Regions from separate parts of the Aestuariirhabdus litorea genome, predicted to be linked through region 3. Evidence: predicted binding sites of a transcription regulator. Region 3 holds the regulator's gene; each other region holds the start of a gene.
What was found. Region 3 encodes FNR, which switches genes on or off when oxygen is low (the NO sensors DNR and NnrR bind a similar motif). Its sites were predicted from a motif close to TTGATNTANATCAA; they were not measured.
Positions count from the first base shown of each region.

Region 1: petA (ubiquinol-cytochrome c reductase iron-sulfur subunit) is a predicted target of FNR. The motif match lies at 955-968, and genes of this name have one in related genera.
Region 2: napF (ferredoxin-type protein NapF) is a predicted target of FNR. The motif match lies at 2,002-2,015, and genes of this name have one in related genera.
Region 4: frdA (fumarate reductase (quinol) flavoprotein subunit) is a predicted target of FNR. The motif match lies at 3,323-3,336, and genes of this name have one in related genera.

Region 1 is NZ_QWEZ01000001.1:2,159,962-2,164,589, reverse strand. It holds gene rplM (50S ribosomal protein L13) at 1-408, shown strand, start outside; gene rpsI (30S ribosomal protein S9) at 424-816, shown strand; gene petA (ubiquinol-cytochrome c reductase iron-sulfur subunit) at 1,125-1,718, shown strand; gene D0544_RS09965 (cytochrome b) at 1,718-2,929, shown strand; gene D0544_RS09960 (cytochrome c1) at 2,929-3,675, shown strand; gene D0544_RS09955 (glutathione S-transferase N-terminal domain-containing protein) at 3,763-4,392, shown strand; gene D0544_RS09950 (ClpXP protease specificity-enhancing factor) at 4,496-4,628, shown strand, end outside.
Region 2 is NZ_QWEZ01000001.1:361,448-366,075, reverse strand. It holds gene D0544_RS01795 (serine hydrolase domain-containing protein) at 1-348, opposite strand, end outside; gene D0544_RS01790 (GNAT family N-acetyltransferase) at 444-884, opposite strand; gene D0544_RS01785 (hypothetical protein) at 1,062-1,379, shown strand; gene D0544_RS01780 (hypothetical protein) at 1,409-1,909, opposite strand; gene napF (ferredoxin-type protein NapF) at 2,184-2,693, shown strand; gene D0544_RS01770 (chaperone NapD) at 2,677-3,018, shown strand; gene napA (nitrate reductase catalytic subunit NapA) at 3,015-4,628, shown strand, end outside.
Region 3 is NZ_QWEZ01000001.1:1,036,805-1,041,432, forward strand. It holds gene D0544_RS04910 (glycerate kinase) at 1-411, opposite strand, end outside; gene D0544_RS04915 (hypothetical protein) at 481-957, opposite strand; gene D0544_RS04920 (adenine phosphoribosyltransferase) at 1,188-1,721, opposite strand; gene fnr (fumarate/nitrate reduction transcriptional regulator Fnr) at 1,741-2,502, opposite strand; gene hemN (oxygen-independent coproporphyrinogen III oxidase) at 2,664-4,049, opposite strand; gene D0544_RS04935 (sulfite exporter TauE/SafE family protein) at 4,161-4,628, opposite strand, start outside.
Region 4 is NZ_QWEZ01000002.1:958,192-962,819, forward strand. It holds gene D0544_RS14595 (LysR family transcriptional regulator) at 52-942, shown strand; gene D0544_RS14600 (hypothetical protein) at 939-1,190, opposite strand; gene D0544_RS14605 (DUF945 family protein) at 1,334-2,653, opposite strand; gene D0544_RS14610 (MmcQ/YjbR family DNA-binding protein) at 2,766-3,125, opposite strand; gene frdA (fumarate reductase (quinol) flavoprotein subunit) at 3,399-4,628, shown strand, end outside.

The DNA.
Region 1 (4,628 bases), 1.1 Mb from region 3:
CCAGAAACAGTTAAGCGTGACTGGTTCGTTGTAGATGCGACCGGCAAGACCCTGGGTCGTCTTTCAACCGAAATCGCGCATCGTCTGCGCGGAAAGCACAAGGCTGAGTATACCCCTCACGTCGATACCGGTGACTACATCATCGTTGTCAATGCCGAGAAGGTTCGTGTAACCGGTAACAAGGCGCAGAACAAGATGTACTACCGTCACACCGGTTACCCGGGTGGTCTGCGTAGCATGAACTTCAATGAGCTGGTTGATCACGCTCCCGAGCGTATCATCGAGAAGGCCGTCAAGGGCATGTTGCCCAAGGGTCCGCTGGGTCGTGCCATGCACGCCAAGCTGAAGGTCTATGCGGGTGCCGAGCATCCCCATGCCGCTCAACAACCCCAGGCTCTGGATATCTAACGGGAAGCGATTGCAATGTCTACCACTCAATACTATGGAACTGGTCGTCGTAAAACCTCGACCGCTCGTGTGTTTATCAAGTCTGGCTCTGGCGCAATCGTTGTTAACGGTCGCCCTCTGGACGAGTACTTCGGTCGCGAAACCGCTCGCATGATCGTTCGTCAGCCGCTTGAGCTGGTTGAACTGACCGACAAGTTTGACATCAAGGTAACTGTCGCTGGCGGCGGTGGCTTTGGTCAGGCCGGTGCGATCCGCCACGGCATTACCCGTGCCCTGATGCAGTACGACGAGGAGCTTCGTCCTTCGCTGCGTAAGGCTGGGTTTGTTACCCGTGATGCTCGTGAGGTTGAGCGTAAGAAGGTCGGTCTGCGCAAAGCGCGTAAGCGTCCTCAGTTCTCCAAGCGTTAAGGGTTGCCTGCCCCGCAGGGCTGCGGTTCTGCGAATTGGTATCAAAAACGCCCTTTGTTTCAAAGGGCGTTTTTTTTTCTGGCGATGGATCGCCGAAGGGATGGATGGAGAGCGCCCCGCTGCACAGGGCTGCCCGCTTTGATCTGGGTCAGCTCGCTGGCAGGGGCCGTACTTGCTTGCTGGGGCGGTTTTCTTTACCATTCGCAGGATTTATTTTGCGGGTCCCAAAGCAATACAACAGGATTCACATTGCCCGCCTGATGTCACAGGGTGGACAGTAAACTTGCTCTTATGGGGAGATAAGATTAATGAGTAATGACGGCGTAGATAAGGGTCGTCGTCGCCTGCTGATAGGAGCCACCTCTGCGGTGGGTGCTGTCGGCGCGGTCGGCGCAGCAGTCCCTTTTGTTGCCTCCTGGAATCCCAGTGCCAAAGCCAAGGCTGCTGGCGCGCCGGTGAGGGTGAAAATCGATAAGGTAGAGCCAGGTCAGCAGATCGTTGCTGCGTGGCGTGGTAAGCCAGTGTTCGTCCTGCGCCGTAGCCAGGAGATGCTGGACGGTCTGCCCGGGCAGAACGATTACCTGCGCGACCCCGCTTCCGATGAGTCTGAACAGCCTGAATACGCCAAGAACGAATACCGTTCCCGTAAGGCGGAAGTATTGGTGATGGTCGGCCTTTGTACCCACCTGGGTTGCTCGCCCAAGCTGTTCCCTGAAGTAAAGCCCATGGATTTTGAGGCCAACTGGCAGGGGGGGTACCACTGCCCATGCCACGGCTCCAAGTTTGACCTGGCGGGCCGTGTGCACCAGGGGGTCCCTGCGCCGACCAATCTGCCGGTGCCTCCGTACTCCTATATCGATGACAAAACCCTCATCATCGGCGTCGACGAGGAGAATGCGTAATGAAAGACTTTATGGCATGGGTTGATGCGCGTTTTCCCGCCACCAAAATGTGGGAAGAGCATCTGAGCAAGTACTACGCTCCCAAAAACTTCAATTTCTGGTATTTCTTCGGTTCGCTGGCACTGCTGGTGCTGGTTAACCAGCTGCTGACCGGTATCTGGCTCACCATGAGCTACGTGCCCAGCGCCGAGGAGGCGTTTGCCTCTGTCGAGTACATCATGCGTGATGTCGAGTACGGATGGATTCTGCGCTATCTGCACTCCACAGGCGCCTCCATGTTCTTCGTGGTGGTCTACATGCACATGTTCCGCGGTTTGTTGTACGGATCCTACCGTGCGCCCCGCGAGCTGGTGTGGATCTTCGGTATGGCGATCTACCTGGCGCTGATGGCTGAAGCCTTCATGGGCTACCTGTTGCCCTGGGGGCAGATGTCTTACTGGGGTGCCCAGGTCATCATCTCCCTGTTCGGTGCGATTCCGGTGATCGGTCCCGACCTGCAGCAGTGGATCCGTGGTGACTTCCTGATCTCCGGCATCACCCTGAACCGCTTCTTCGCCCTGCACGTGGTGGCGCTTCCCATCGTCCTGCTGGCGCTGGTGGTCATGCACATCATTGCCCTGCACGAAGTGGGTTCCAACAACCCCGATGGTATCGAGATCAAGAAGAACAAGGATGAGAACGGTATTCCGAAAGACGGTATTCCTTTCCACCCTTACTACACCGTGAAAGATATCGTGGGTGTGGTGGTATTCCTCTTCGTATTCTGTACGGTAGTGTTCTTCTTCCCTGAAATGGGTGGATACTTCATCGAGTACGCCAACTTCGAGCAGGCGGATAACCTGAAGACCCCTGCGCACATTGCGCCGGTGTGGTACTTCACTCCGTTCTACGCCATCCTGCGTGCGGTTCCTGATAAGCTGCTGGGTGTCATCGCCATGGGCGCGGCTATTGCGGTGCTGTTTGTTCTGCCCTGGCTCGACCGTAGCCCGGTCAAATCGATGCGCTACAAGGGTGTCCTGAGCAAGATTGCTTTGGTGCTGTTCGCCATCTCCTTTGTGTGGCTGGGTTGGTTGGGCGCGATGCCTGCGACAGCTGAGCGTACTCTGTACTCTCAGATCTGTACCGTGGTGTACTTTGCGTTCTTCTTGTTGATGCCGTTCTACACCAGAATGGAAAAAACCAAACCCGTACCAGAGAGGGTGACAGGCTAATGAAAAAGCAACTGATTGCATTATTGTTTGCGGTATTGCCTGTTTCTGTTTTTGCCGCAGAGTCGGGCTATCCGCTGGATCATTTTGAAGCCAACGTGGCGGATCAGGCATCGCTGCAGGATGGTCTCAAGACCTACACTAACTTCTGCGCCGGCTGTCATTCGACCAAGTTCCAGCGCTATGAGCGAGTGGCTGATGACCTGGGCATTCCCCATGACCTGATGAGGGAAAACATCGTATTCGATGGCTCCAAGATCGGTGACCTCATGGGCAACTCCATGGATGCCGAAGAGGCCAAGCGCTGGTTCGGTGCGGCTCCGCCCGATCTGACCCTGGTGGCTCGTGTTCGAGGTGCCGACTGGCTCTACACATACCTGCGTACCTTCTACGTGGATCCCAAGCGTCCCTGGGGCGTTAACAACAAGGTGTTCCCCGATGTGGGTATGCCCCATGTGTTGGCCGAACTGCAGGGTCTGCAAGTGGATAACTGTGCAGGCGACAGCAGCCAGGAGCGGGATAACTTGACCGGTGATAAGCTGTGCGGCTTTGATCTGGTGAAAAAAGGTATCATGACACCTGCGGAGTATGACCAGGCCGTTTACAACTTGGTTAACTACCTGGTGTACGCCGCCGAGCCTATGCAGCTGGAGCGTCAGCGCATCGGTATGTGGGTACTGCTGTTCCTGCTGGTACTGCTGGTACCTGCTTACCTGCTGAAGAAAGAGTACTGGAAAGACGTTCACTGATCGGATCGGTACTTTAAATGGGCGCGCGGCTGAGCAATCGGCTGCGCGCGTTTTTGTGTTTTTTGACTCCACATTTTGGGGGTAACAATGGGCGTAGTTGCCAAGCGTTCTTCAATGATCTTTTTCTCTGATGCGGCCGGCCACCTGAGCCACCGTGTCAGAATCGTGCTCGCCGAGAAGGGTGTCACTGTTGATGTGCAGGACATCGATCCGGAAAACGTGCCTGAAGAGGTCGCAGAGCTGAATCCCTACAACTCCCTGCCTACCCTCGTTGATCGTGACCTGGTGCTGTACGAGCCCAATGTGATGATGGAGTACCTCGATGAGCGCTTCCCGCATCCTCCGCTGCTGCCGGTCTACCCGGTTGCCCGGGCCCAGAGCCGCCTGCTGATTCACCGCATTGATAAGGACTGGAGCGAGCTGATCGCCACCATCCTGGACCCCAAGTCCCGTGAAGCGGCCGTTAACAAGGCTCGCAAGGAGCTGCGCGACAGCCTGGTTGGCATTGCCCCTCTGTTTGAGGAAAAGCCCTTCTTCATGAGTGACGAGTTCACCCTGGTGGATTGCTGTGTGGCTCCTATCCTGTGGCGCCTCACCGACCTGGGTATCGAAATGCCGAAGCAGGCCAAGGCGTTGCTGGACTATGCTGAGCGTTTGTTTGAGCGTGAGTCCTTCAAGGAGAGCCTGTCCGAGGTAGAACGCGAGATGCGTCTCTGATTTCAGGCGCGATCTGGGCTATAAGAGAGGGGGAGCTAAACTTCCCCTTTTTTATTGGTGCGGGATTGAGAGTCCTCCCGTGGTGGAAATGTTGGAGTGAAGTATGTCGATGAGTCCGAGTCGCCCCTATATGCTGAGGGCGCTCTATGAGTGGATTGTGGATAATGAGTGCACCCCGTACCTGTTGGTGAATGCCCAGCCGGAGGGGGTACTGGTGCCCCAGGAGTTCGTTAATG
Region 2 (4,628 bases), 680 kb from region 3:
ACGGTCATATCCCTCCTGCTGCAACGGCCGATAGTAGCGTCCAACCGGGTCGCTGAGTTTCACCAGCCCGCGTTGCTCAGCCACACCATAGAGGGCGTTGATAAAGCTCTTGGAAACCGACCAGGCCAGGTGAGGCTTATTTGCATCATAAGGGAGCTGGTAGCGCTCCAGCACCAGACGGCCACCGCGGATAACCACCAACCCGTCTGTGCGCACTCCGCTGCGGTCAGCGGCACGTGGAGGAAAGCTGTAATCGAGCAAGGCTTTCACCTGCGGGCTCTCCGGGGCGGGAGCCTGCTCCCAGCGGGGGGAGGGATAAGGATCCTGAGCCAGGGCAGGCAAGGCCATCAACCCCACCAGTAACAGGCCGAGCCGGCAGACGCCCCCCCTATACACCGATACCAGACGCCTGCCGCCAGAGGCTCTCCACTGTGAATCCACCCTTACCCCCTGTGCAGGCAGACCATGCCGCTGCGGGCAGCGGGACGGTCCACCACAATGTCAAACCCCCTCTTTTTCAGCAGGGGTATCTGTGCATCCGTGACTTCACACTCAAGCGGCAGTTTGAAGATACGTTCCACCCGCTCCATCACCTGCAGGAACAACTGCTCCTCAAGCCCGGGTAGCGGCTCGCACAACAGGCGGTCAACCCTGATCAGAGCCCCCTCCTCACCCGGCAGGCAAAACCGGGCGCAGGCCACCAGCCCGCGCTCATGGGCAAACCCCATCAGATGCCAGGCCAGGGGATCCCGGCCGTCGGCGTCGACCTCTTGCAGGAGCCCGAGCCCACTCAGCTGGTGCTGCCGGAACCGCATCAGCTGATATAACTCATCCGCACTCAGCTGATGAAACTCGCGCTGCAACCACCCTATCTCCAACGACATCATAGCTCCTAAAGCACCACCGATTACCAACAGGGGGCCGAGACCTGAGCAGCCTTAGCCTGCCCTTAGTGTCCAGTCTGTCCCAGAGTCTCTACTATACTGTATGCGCTCGGGTAACCCTACCCACGACTCGGCAGGCGATGAAGAGTGATGGCTTGCCCTAGCAGGCCAAGACCCATGCTCAGATCACACCGACTATTCGTTATCATCTGCTGCGCTTCCCTACTGGCCGGCTGTACTCTGTTGCCGCCCCAACCCACACCCACCCTCCGTTGCCAGCTCGATGGCAGCGACGACATTTTCCTCTTCTACCCCTCCATGAAAATGGGTGAAAGTGACCACTACCTTCTGTATCAACAGCTCAAGGGGTTGGTGGTGGCTGTGGTCGATAAACGATCTTTGCGGTTCAACCGCCTGACCAGTCTGAACCTGACCTCCAGCCCCTATCCCGCCACGCTGCTTAGCGGGCAGTGCCGGCCGCAGGCTGACCCCTGATGAATGGAGCAGGAGCCAGGATAACGTGCTCAGTATGCTCGCCCGCGCTGCGCCCGGAGACGACGCCAGGTCTGTTGCAGCAGACGCGCATCGTTGTCCGCTCGGTGTAATACGACCGCCTCACTCGCCGCGATAGCGTCCCGTACCGCCTGCCAGCATGCCCGCTGGGCCGGGTCCAGCAGGGAGGCCACCGACCGTAACTCAAAAGCAGCCGAAAACCCCGCTGCCTCAAACAGCCGCTGCTGCCAGTAACTATCGTAGGGAAGGCCGTCGCAGTAGAGCACCTTGCGCGCGAAGCGGGCGTTCAGCTCGTAGGCCACTTCGCGCGCCCCACGGCCCTCACGCTGTAGCAACGCAAGGGGGATTTTGTGGACCGACTCAGACACCGGGTCCCAATCATTCCAGCCCGGCTCCGGCCGGATCAACCAGCTGAGTGACGAGCCATCTGCCATCGCCACCCCCACCTCGATAGGGTAGCTGCCCTCATGCAGGCTAGACGCCTCGTAATCAATAAACAGCGGCAGTTCCATGACCCGGGGTTTCCTTTCCATTTTTAATACAAGGCGGTGCCAATACGCCCGGCATTATCAGCACAGACAGATCTCCATTCAAACAGCAGCGCCTGCCCCAGATCAAGCGACGCCCCTTACCTCCATAGCTTCTAAAAAACTTGATAATTATCATGTTATCAAATCATGCCTAAGACTAATCTCTGCTATACATGATTCAGGCCCTTTCAGGAAGAAGGGGCAGCAGTAAGAGCGAGATTAGATGACCTTAGCCATTGACCAAGGGAGGAGAGCTTTGCTGCGCGGTCGACGCTCAGCACCAACGCCCCCCTTGCGCCCCCCCTGGAGCCTGGAGGAGAGCCTCTTCACCCAGCACTGTACCCGCTGCGGCGATTGTATAGATGTGTGCGAGACGGCCATTCTGGTCAAGGGCGACGGTGGCTTTCCCACCGTTGATTTCGCGCGTGGCGAGTGCACCTTTTGCCAGGGCTGCCTGAGCCACTGTGAAACCGGTGCCCTCAATGCCGCCATCACCCCCCCCTGGAATATCAAGGCGGGTATCAACGCGCAGTGCCTGACCCAACAACAGGTTGTGTGCCGAAGCTGTGCAGACCTTTGCGAAACCCGGGCCATTCGGTTCGACCCACTGGCAGGCGGCGTCGCCTCGCCCCGGATAGAGGCCGACCAGTGCACCGGTTGCGGTGCCTGTGTCAGCGTCTGCCCCAGCCACGCCATTAACCTATCCAACCCGGAACACCCCACCGATCCCGATCAAGGAGCACCCCATCATGCCCGAACCCGATAGCCGCCTGGGCGTCATCCCGACCAACCCGGTTCCGCAGGAATATCCCAAAGACAGTTATAACGTCAGCGGCCTGGTGGTGATGTGCCAACCCCGGAAAGTGGCGGCGGTCATTGACGCGCTCAACATACTCGACGGCGTGGAGGTTCACGCCGACAACGGCAAGGGCAAGCTGGTGGTCACCGTTGAAGAGGAGGCCGGCGAGCACACCATGGTTGACCGCATCAATCAGATCAATCAACTACCGGGGGTTCTCAGCGCCTCACTGGTCTACAACCAGATGGATGCCCACGAGCATTCCGATCATAACCTGGAGATAACATCATGAAGCAAACCCGCAGAGACTTTATAAAAAGCCAGGCTGTGGTCGCTACGGCGGCAGCAGCGGGCGTCAGTCTGCCCGCCTCGGCCACCAACCTGATCACCAGTTCCAAGGACACCAGCATCCAGTGGGACAAGGCTCCCTGCCGCTTCTGCGGTACCGGTTGCAGCGTACTGGTGGGGACCCAGGAGGGGCGGGTGGTGGCCACCCAGGGTGACCCCGATGCACCGGTCAACAAGGGACTCAACTGCATCAAGGGCTATTTTCTCTCCAAGATCATGTACGGTGAGGACCGCCTGACCCAGCCATTACTGCGCATGAGTGACGGCCAGTTCGATAAAGAGGGCCAGTTCACCCCCATCAGCTGGGATCAGGCCTTTGATATCATGGCCGAGAAGTGGAAAGCGGCCCTGGCCAAGGACAAGGAAGCCAACAAGGGGGTCCCGGTCGAAAAGATGACCTCCACCGTGGGTATGTTTGGCTCCGGCCAGTGGACCGTCTGGGAGGGCTACGCCGCCGCCAAACTGATGAAGGCAGGCTTTCGTTCCAACCACATCGACCCCAATGCGCGCCACTGCATGGCCTCCGCCGTGGGCGGTTTCATGCGCACCTTCGGTATCGATGAGCCGATGGGCTGCTATGACGACATGGAAAAAGCCGATGCCTTTGTGCTCTGGGGCTCCAACATGGCCGAGATGCACCCCATTCTCTGGTCCCGTATCACCGACCGGCGCCTGAGCGCGGACCATGTTCGGGTCGCCGTGCTCTCTACCTTCGAGCATCGCAGCTTTGAGCTCTCCGACAACTCGATGATCTTCACCCCCCAAACCGACCTGGTGATTCTCAACTACATCGCCAACTACATCATCCAGTCGGGCAATGTAAATAAGGATTTCATCAACAAACACACCCACTTCCGCCTCGGTGTGACCGATATTGGCTACGGGCTGCGTGACGACAACCCGCTGCAGATGAAGGCGGCCAACCCCAACAGCGGTGCCTCCAAAGAGATCAGCTTTGATGAGTACGCCGCCTTCGTTGCCGAGTACACCCTGGACAAGGCCCACGAGATGAGCGGTGTGCCCAAGGAGAACCTGGAGGCGCTGGCCAAACTCTACGCAGACCCTGATGTGAAGGTGATGTCACTGTGGACCATGGGCTTCAACCAGCACACCCGTGGTGTCTGGGCCAACAACATGGTCTATAACATCCACCTGCTGACCGGCAAGATCTCCACCCCCGGCAGCGGCCCCTTCTCCCTTACCGGCCAGCCCTCCGCCTGCGGTACCGCTCGCGAAGTAGGCACCTTTGCCCACCGCCTGCCAGCCGACATGGTGGTGGCAAACAAAGCCCACCGCGACAGAGCCGAGAAGATCTGGAAGCTGCCGGAGGGTACGATTCCGGGCAAGGTTGGCTATCATGCGGTGCTGCAAAACCGCATGCTCAAGGATGGCAAGCTCAACGCCTACTGGGTGATGTGCAACAACAACATGCAAACTGCCCCCAACATGAACGAGGAGGGGCTACCGGGGTACCGTAATCCCGACAACTTTATTGTTGTCTCCGAACCCTACCCCACCGTCACCGCCCAGGCGGCTGACCTGATTCTCCCCACC
Region 3 (4,628 bases):
AGCACTGCCGCCGATTCCCAGAATCAGGTGGGTGCAGCCCCTCGACAGGGCATCTCGCATCAGTTCGCCGGTGCCAAAAGTGGTCGTGAGCATGGGGTCGCGCCGTTTGGGTGGCACCAGCGGAAGCCCCGAGGCGCTGGCCATCTCGATAACTGCGGTGGTGCCATCCCCGAGGATGCCGTAGCTGGCCTCAACCGGGTCACCCAGGGGGCCGGTTACCTCGAGCCTGATGCGCTCTCCCTGGGTGTTGGCAATCAGGGCATCGACGGTGCCCTCGCCCCCATCGGCCAGGGGGCAGCTGTGAACGATCGCCGAGGGTAATTGAGCCAGTATCGCCCGTCGGGCGATGGTACAAAACTCAGCGGCGCTAAGGGAGCCTTTGAAGGAGTCGGGGGCAAGCAGGATTTTCATAAAACGGGGCCTTGGGAGTCAGACCCCTTTTTATCAGTATCCGGCGCCTAAGGCTACGGTGCTGACCCGTTACGCGGCTCGTGTTAAGGGGTAGTGCTTTACAAAGCGAGCCCCGTCGGGGTCGGTTGGGTGGTAGTAGTGCCACCAGATATCGGCCAGGGCCTGGGTGTTGGATGCCTCAACCCCCGTCAGGTCGGCACCGCAACGCAGGTAGTTAAACCAGGCGATCGCCGTGGCGTAGGTGAGGTTAAAAACCAGCTCCTGGTGGGGCTGTTGCAAAAAGTGACGCTGGCTTGCGAGCCCCCGGGTGCGGCTGGCGAGGTCTGGATAGTGCACCAGGTAATCGTCCCATACCTGTTGGTGCACCTGCGGTGAAATGCGGTAGAGACCCAGTCCGCCCTCTTTGCCGTAGAGCTGCTCCCCCAGGTTGCTCTCGGCGGCGGCAGTGCCCAGTAACAGCCGCTGGGCCGCAGCGGTGTAATAACCACACTCGGTCAAAGTGGGTTGAATAATATGCAGGCCGAGCTGCTCGGCATCAATTCCCATCGGTTCACCCCCCAGTGTCCCTATGAAGCCTGCCGTCGATGATTGATTGCCAAAGTTAGCAGGTAAATTTGATTCTAGACACAAAACATCCGCCTAACAGCCTGTTTTTGATTGTTTTTTCTTTTTTTTTGGAATCTTTGGCTATGGGTGTTGCAGGGGCTTAGCTGATTTGACTATTTACAGGCTAAAGGGGGAAAGGGTGCCCCGCTGCAGAGGGGCGCCCTCAGGAATTAGAATGCGCAGAGGGTGTAGGTGGGTATGCCAAGGTCCTGCAGGCGCTGGCTACCGCCGAGATCGGGCAGATCGATAATCGCGGCCGCTTCGTAGATGGTCGCTTGCAGCGCCTTCACCAGGGAGGCGGCGGCGCACAGAGTGCCGCCGGTGGCGATCAGGTCATCCAGCAACAGTACGCTGGCGCCTGCCGGGATGGCGTCCTTATGAACTTCCAGTACCGCCTGTCCATACTCGATATCGTATGCCTGCTGCAGGGTATCGGAGGGGAGTTTGCCCTGTTTGCGAAACAGTACCAGGGGCTTGTTCAACTCGTAGGCCAGCACTGAGCCCAGCAGGAAGCCCCGCGCATCGAGGGCGCCGATGTGGGTGATCTCGGTTTCGACGTAGCGCTGGATCAGGCTATCGGCCACCATACGCTGGGCCTTGGGGGAGAGGTAAACAGGGGTGATGTCGCGAAAGGTGACCCCCGGTTTAGGCCAGTCCTGAATGGGGCGAACCAGGGATTTAATATAGTATTCATCAAAGATCATTGCGGGTCCTTGAGGGCTATCAGTGCGACTGAGCGGTGTCCTTGGGCTTATCGACCAGGCGACCGCCGGCCAGGGCGCACAAGCGCTCCGAGTCGAGGATGTTGATATCCTTGCCGTTGGCTTCGATCAGGCCGCTGCGCTGAAAACGGGTAAAGACGCGGCTAACGGTTTCTACCGCAAGCCCCAGGTAGTTACCCATCTCGTTGCGGGACATCGACAGCCGGAACGCATGGGAGGAGTAACCGCGGCGACGGAAGCGTGCCGACAGGTTGACCAGGAAGGTGGCGATGCGTTCGTCCGCGTTTTTCTTGCTGAGCAGCAGCATCATCTGCTGGTCGTCACGGATGCGACGGCTCATCAGTAGCATCAGTTGCTTCTGCAACTGGGGCAGCTTGTCCGACAGCTCGTCAAGCTTCTCGAACGGGATCTCGCACACCATGGTGGTTTCCATGGCCTGGGAGGAGACAGGGTATGTGTCTCCGTCCATACCGCTCAGGCCCAAAATTTCACTGGGCAACTGGAAACCGGTGATCTGCTCCTCTCCCTCATTGGTTGAGGTATAGGTTTTGAGGGCGCCGGACCGAACGGCGTAGATGGAGGTAAAAGGGTCTCCCTCAAGAAACAGGTGTTCCCCTTTCTTCAGGGGGCGTCCCCGCTTGATGATGTCATCCAACTGGTCGATTTCGTCGATGGCCAGGGCAATGGGCAGGCAGAGCGAGCTCAGGCTGCATTCCTTGCAGGCCACGGAATTTACGTGCTTAACGGTGAGTTTTGAGCTCATGGATGGCAACAAGCCCCTTCATTGTGTCAGGTTGGCAGTCATTGTAGGGGAAATCAGGCATAAAACAAAACCCTACTGCAGAGACAGGCTGCAGAAGAGCGGGAGTGGGCGGGAAGGGGGAGTGTTCGTACCTCCGCCACAGAGGTACGAACATGAAGGGGTTAGATCACCTTGGAGAAGCGCCCCTTATTGCTCTCCTGTCCCAGATAGTGATCGAACTGCATACAGATATTGCGGATCAGAAGGCGGCCGCGGCCGGTCACTTCGATGCCGTTCTGGTCCAGTGCGACCAGCCCATCCTCCGCCATCGGCTGCAACTGCTGAAGCTCCTTGGCAAAGTAGTCGGCAAAGTTGATGTTCCAGCGCGCTTCGATGCTTGAGAAGTCGAGCTCAAAGTGGCAGATCAGCTGTGAGATGACGGCCTGGCGAATAAAATCGTCCTGATTCATCTCTAGGCCACGCTTGATGGCGAACTCACCGTTTTCGATGCGGTTCATGTACATCTTGATGTCGGCGTGGTTCTGGCTGTAGGCGCCATTGACCTGGCTGATAGAGGAAACCCCCATGCCGACGAGGTCGCAATGGGCGTGGGTGGTGTAGCCCTGGAAGTTACGGTGCAGGGTGCCCGACTCCTGGGCAATCGCCAGCTCGTCATCGGGACGGGCGAAATGATCCATGCCGATGTAGACATAGCCCGCCTCGAGCAGCCGCTCGGTGGTGTTTTGCATGATCGCCAGCTTCTCAGCGGACGAGGGCAGGTCTTCGGCATTGATCCGCCGCTGGGGCATAAAGCGCTCGGGAAGGTGGGCATAGTTAAACACCGACAGCCGGTCGGGAGCGATCTCGATGACCCGCTCCAGTGTCTTCATGAAGCTGGCTTCGGTCTGGAAGGGCAGGCCGTAGATGAGGTCGATATTGATCGACTGGAACTGCAGGGTACGGGCTGCGTCGATGATCGCCATGGTGGCCTCTTCGGACTGCTCCCGATTGACTGCTTTCTGCACTTTGCGGTCAAGGTCCTGCACCCCGAGGCTGCAGCGGTTAAAGCCCATCTCGCGCAGGGCATTCATGGTGGACCAGTCAGCCTCACGGGGGTCGATCTCGATGGAGAAATCCCCCTCGCTCTCATCCACCAGGTTGAAGTGCTGGCGGGTTTTGGCCATCAAAGCCTGCATCTGCTCGATGCTGAGGAAGGTGGGGGTGCCGCCGCCCCAATGCAGCTGTTCGACGATCTGCTGGTTGCTGAACAGCTCCGCCTGCATCTCGATTTCGCGGTGCAGCAACTCCAGGTAGGGGATCGCCTTGGTGCGATCCTTGGTGATCACTTTGTTGCAACCGCAGTAGTAGCAAACGTGGGTGCAGAAGGGCAGGTGAAAGTAGAGTGACAGGGGGGTGTTTTTCTCGACACTCTTGGCCGCCGCGGCACGGTATTCGTTAATGCTGAACAGTTCGTGGAACTGGACGGCCGTGGGGTATGAGGTGTAACGGGGACCGGCGCCTTCGTAGCGCTTGATCAGGTCAAGGTCCCAAACCAGCTTGTTGCTCATTGAATATCCACTTTCAGTCGTTAGTGTCACAGGGTCTACGACGAGCCATATCGCCGCTTTGGATCAGACGTAAAGTCTAATCAGGGGTTCCGTCGAATGCGTTGACTCTCATCAAGTGCCGGCGGCCAGAGGCTGAAACAGCTGCATCAACCACTGTTGATGGCCCCCCGGAAGGGTCCATAACCCGAATAGTATCACCAGCATACCAGCCAGTCCCCGCGTTGTCCGGTTCCGCATCACATCGCCGAGGCGCGAGGAGAGGATTCCCGCGCCCAGCATCAGGGGCAGGGTTCCGCTGCCAAAGGCCAGCATCAACTGGGCGGCATCGAGGGCACTGCCCTGGGTCGCGGCCCAGATCAGGGTACTGTAGACCAGGCCGCAGGGTAACCACCCCCACAGCAGGCCGAGCAGCAGGGCGGGCCCTGCGCTCTGCACCGGCAGCAGGCGGCTGGCATAGGGTTGCAGGGGTTTCCACAGCAGGGCTCCTGCGCGCTCAACCATCACCAGTCCCCGCCACCAGTTGGCGAGGTAGAGCCCCATGGCAATCAACATCACCCCGGCCAGGGTACGCATGCCGGT
Region 4 (4,628 bases), on a different contig from region 3:
CTAAATCGGTAAAATGGGTATTATCGATAAAACTAATCGGAAAACTAGATAATGAGGTACAGCTTTCGCCAGTTGGAGGTGTTTTTGGCGGCCGCCCATACGGAAAACATCACACGCGCGGCCGAACGACTCTCCATGTCCCAGTCGGCGGCCAGCAGTGCGTTGCGCGAACTGGAGCAGCAGTTTGATATCCAGCTCTTCGACCGGGTGGGTAAACGGCTACAGCTGAACGAGCTGGGCCGCCTGCTGCGTCCCCAGGCGGAGGCATTGCTGGAGCAGGCCTCTGAACTGGAGCAGGCGCTGGCTCAGCACCGCACTCCGGGGGCGCTGCACGTCGGCGCTACCCTGACCATCGGTAATTACCTGGCGGTGGGGATCATGTCTCGCTATATGGGCGAGCAGGCGGGGGCGCGGGTGGCGCTGGAGGTGGCCAATACCTCCCAGGTGGTGCAGCGGGTGCTTAACTACGAGTTGGATATAGGACTGATTGAGGGCGAGCTGTATCACCCTGACCTGGAGATTATCCCCTGGCGCGAGGATCACCTGGTGGCCTTTTGCGCCCCTGAACATCGGCTGGCGCGAGTGGGGGTCCTGGATGAGCGGGCGTTGCGTGAAACCCCCTGGATTTTGCGTGAGCCCGGCTCCGGTACCCGCCAGACTTTTGAGCGGGCGCTCCATGGTCTGGTGTCGGAGCTGGATGTGCGCCTTGAACTGCAGCACACCGAAGCGATCAAGCGCGCAGTGGAAGCGGGGCTGGGAGTCGGATGCTTGTCGAGGGTGGCGCTAAGGGATGCCTTCCGGCGGGGAACCCTGGTCCCGTTGGCGGTTCCTGGACGTGATTTTTCGCGCCACTTCTACTTTATTTTGCACCGCAGCAAGTATCGAAGTGCGGGTATCTCCCGCTGGATCCAGCTCTGTCAGGAGTACCCTGAGCTACTCTAATCCTGCTCAGGGACCTGCTTTTGGTAGTGGTGCCATCGCTCGCCCAGAGCCTGGTCGGTGGATGCCTTGAACGCCAGCAGCGGTGCCGGCTGGGACGGCTCGATCTCCTGCTGCTGATCGGTGGAGTTGGCACTCTCATGCAGCCAAAGGCTAAGCGTTTCGTCACCCAGTCCAGAGCGACGCAGGGCATCCAGCGTGGTGTTGGATACCTTGAGCGCACCGCTAGTGCCCGCTTTGTCGGCGGGCACTCATTCTCCATCATTGTCGGCAGTTTGATGGCCAGAGCCTGGAGAGGCTGCGGGGTCTTCTTGCCCTGTTCAACCTAAAGCAGCTCTCGGGTTGTTTAAACGAATCCGGCTCGGATGTGGATCAAGCATAGGATTTTATATTATCAGTAAGCGATTGCCTGCTGCTCCAGCAGTTCTCGTAGGGGGAAAGGCTGCCCGTTCAACGTTAAAGCCCCTTCCCTAAGTTCCCCTTTCAGCTGCAGCTGGTTACCGTTACGGGTCAGTAGCCCCTGCTTCAGGTAGAGCTCCATCGTGCCACCCAGAGGGCTCGCTTCAAATACCCGTTCATCGGCGCGCACCAGCAGGTCCGCATCCACGGCATCGAGCAGTAGCAACGGATCCTGGATATCCAGCAGGTGCTGCCCATCGGGTACCCCCCGATAAAGCAGGTTGAGGTCGGTGACCAGTATCCCGCCATAGGCTTCAATGTGGAGCGTCTGATCGAGGCGGAGGCCAGGCTGGAAGGTGCGACTGATCAGGGCGCGTACCTCCTGCTCCATACTGTCGGAGGGCTCGGCCAGAGGTTGGTTGACCTGCAGGGCAAGATCACTCCAGAGCTCCAACGCACCGGGATCGAGGTGGGAGAGCTCAAACCCATAGCTGGCCGCCTGCAGGGGGGGCGGATCAATCGACTCGATGGCGATCCGCTCCTCCAGGTTGAGTTTGCCGTCAATCATCCGCTGGGCGGTGGTGAGGGTCAGCCCCCGGAGCGTCAGGTTAAGCTGAGGGGCGCTGATCTTAAGTTGCTCCAGTCGCATAAAAAAATCACCCACAACCAGCGGGGATGTGAGGGTCTGGAAATCAAAGTCTCCACTGCCCTGGCTGAGTTCGAGAGAGCTGCCGTCGCTCTGGATGCTGAGCGGGTTGAGACTGATGGTTCCCGTTGAACGCTCCTCCAGCAGGTTGGCCTCGATGGTAAATCCGGCTCCGCCAAAATCGAGTTGCCCCTCCGGTACCTGGTAGCGGAAGGGGGCGATACGGGCATTGGAGTGAAGTACCTGGTCGAAGCCGACCCGGCTGGAAGCGGTCGCCAGCTGCTCGCCCAGGGTCTCCTGTAAAAAGCGCATGAGCGCTTCGGGTCCTCGTTGCAATGACAGTCTGTCTGAGGAGGCGTACAGGCCGATCGATAGCCCCTCCTGCGTTCGCAGAATGGGGCCATGGGAGAGTTCTGACTCCACCAGGACCGCAACGGGGGTGTCCATCGGTGATGCCCCCTGTAGGTCAAAGGTTAAGGTGGCGTGGCTACTGAAAAGGCCTCTCTGAAACTGGTGCTGGAGATGAGCAATGCCCAGGTAGTCGGCCTGCTGCTCGAGTCGGGCAACCTCACGCTGGTAGAGCTTTTCAGCCTCGGTGCCAACCAGGTAAGGGGTGGCAGCGGTGGCGCCTGCCAGCAGGAGTGCCAGCACCAAAAGAGTCCTTTTCATGTTAAATCCTTTGCAACGGTTCGGGGCCGCATGGGCGGAGAGTCTGCATCATAACCGGCGGGTGCGGCGCAACCAATACGGGAGTGGCCGGCTGTTGAGGAGTGTGACGCGGTTAGTCTGCCCGCAGGGCAATGCGCCGGGCTTTGGGTAACCCCTTAACGACCAGCTCGAAGGAGAGATCGAACAGGCGCATCAGCTCACCCCGTGGCACCGATCCGTCGAGGGTGATGGTGTTCCAGTGTTTCTTGTTCATGTGGTAGCCGGGTTGGATGGCATCGAACAGATCTCGCAGCGCGAGGGATTGCATCGGCTCACATTTGAGGTTGATGCGTAAAGGGTTCTGGTCGGGGTCGAACAGGGCAAATACTTTTTCGGCGACCTTAAACACCCGCACCTGAGGGCCGAAGGGGTAGTCCACATAGGCCCCCGGTTTGGCGAGCAGGTAGTTGGTTACCTCGGTAGACGTTTGCATGCTGACTCTGGCCTCGTGAACGGAGTGGCACCTGGGCAGGGGCATTGACTCCAAGGGTAGCCGGGGGCGGTGATGGGGAGCAAGTTTGCAGGAGCGAGCTACACTTTCGGAGCGGTGTTAAGCGATCGAAAAGGGCGTTATTTAGGGGAGCCCCAGCAGGTTCGTTGAGTGCGGGCCGAAGCCGAATCATGGAAAAGGTGATGTACATCATCCATTTGAGGCTGGCGTAGGTGCATGATGGGGCTTTCTCGGGCATGGAGGGCTGGAGCGAGTATGAATCACATAGAAGCGGATGTGTTGGTTATTGGTGCGGGTGGCGGTGGGCTAAGGGCGGCCATTGCGATCGCCGAGAGCGCCCCCGACCTGAGTGTTGCCTTGATCTCGAAAGTCTACCCGATGCGCAGCCATACGGTAGCGGCCGAAGGGGGCGCGGCCGGGGTGGTGCAAGACCATGACAGTTTCGAATACCACTTTAACGATACGGTGTCCGGTGCCGACTGGCTGGCGGACCAGGATGTGGTGGAGTTTTTTGTCGAGCAGTGTCCCAAGGAGATGCTGCGGCTAGAGCACTGGGGGTGCCCCTGGAGCCGGCGCGAGGATGGCCGGATCAACGTACGAGCCTTTGGCGGGATGAAGATAGAGCGCACCTGGTTTGCCGCTGACAAGACCGGCTTCCACATTTTGCATACGCTCTTCCAGACCTCCATCAAGTATCCGTCAATCAAGCGTTTTGATGAGTATTTTTGCACCGACCTGCTGGTGGATGAGGGCCGGGTTCAGGGGGTGTTGGCGGTTGATATTGCCAACGGTACCTTTACCCGTTTTCTCGGGCGTTCGGTGGTCATGGCCACCGGCGGGGCTGGCCGGGTGTACCGCTTCAATACCAATGGCGGTATTGTCACCGGTGATGGTATGGCGCTCGCCTACCGGGCCGGAGCGCCGCTGCGGGATATGGAGTTTGTGCAGTACCACCCAACTGGCTTGCCCGGTACCGGAATACTGATGACCGAGGGGTGCCGTGGTGAGGGGGGAATTCTCACCAATCGCGACGGTTACCGCTATCTGCAGGACTATGAGTTGGGACCTGAAACGCCGATCGGCCAGCCCCGTAACAAGACCATGGAGCTGGGGCCGCGGGATCGCCTGAGCCAGGCCTTCTGGCACGAAGAGCAGAAGGGGCGGGTGATCGAAACCTCTCGCGGTACCGCGGTTAACCTGGACCTGCGTCACCTGGGTGCCCAGAAGATCAATGAACGACTGCCCTTTATCCGCGAGCTGGCCAGCGCCTATCTGGGCATCGACCCCGTCAAGGAGCCGATCCCGGTGCGGCCAACGGTGCACTACACCATGGGGGGGATTGGCACCGATATCCGTGCGCAAACCCAGCTTCCCGGCCTCTATGCTGTGGGCGAATGCGCCAGCTCGGGGCTGCATGGAGCGAACCGGTTAGGGTCGAACTCCCTGGCCGAGCTTTGCGTGATGGGACGGGTGGCCGGTGAGCAG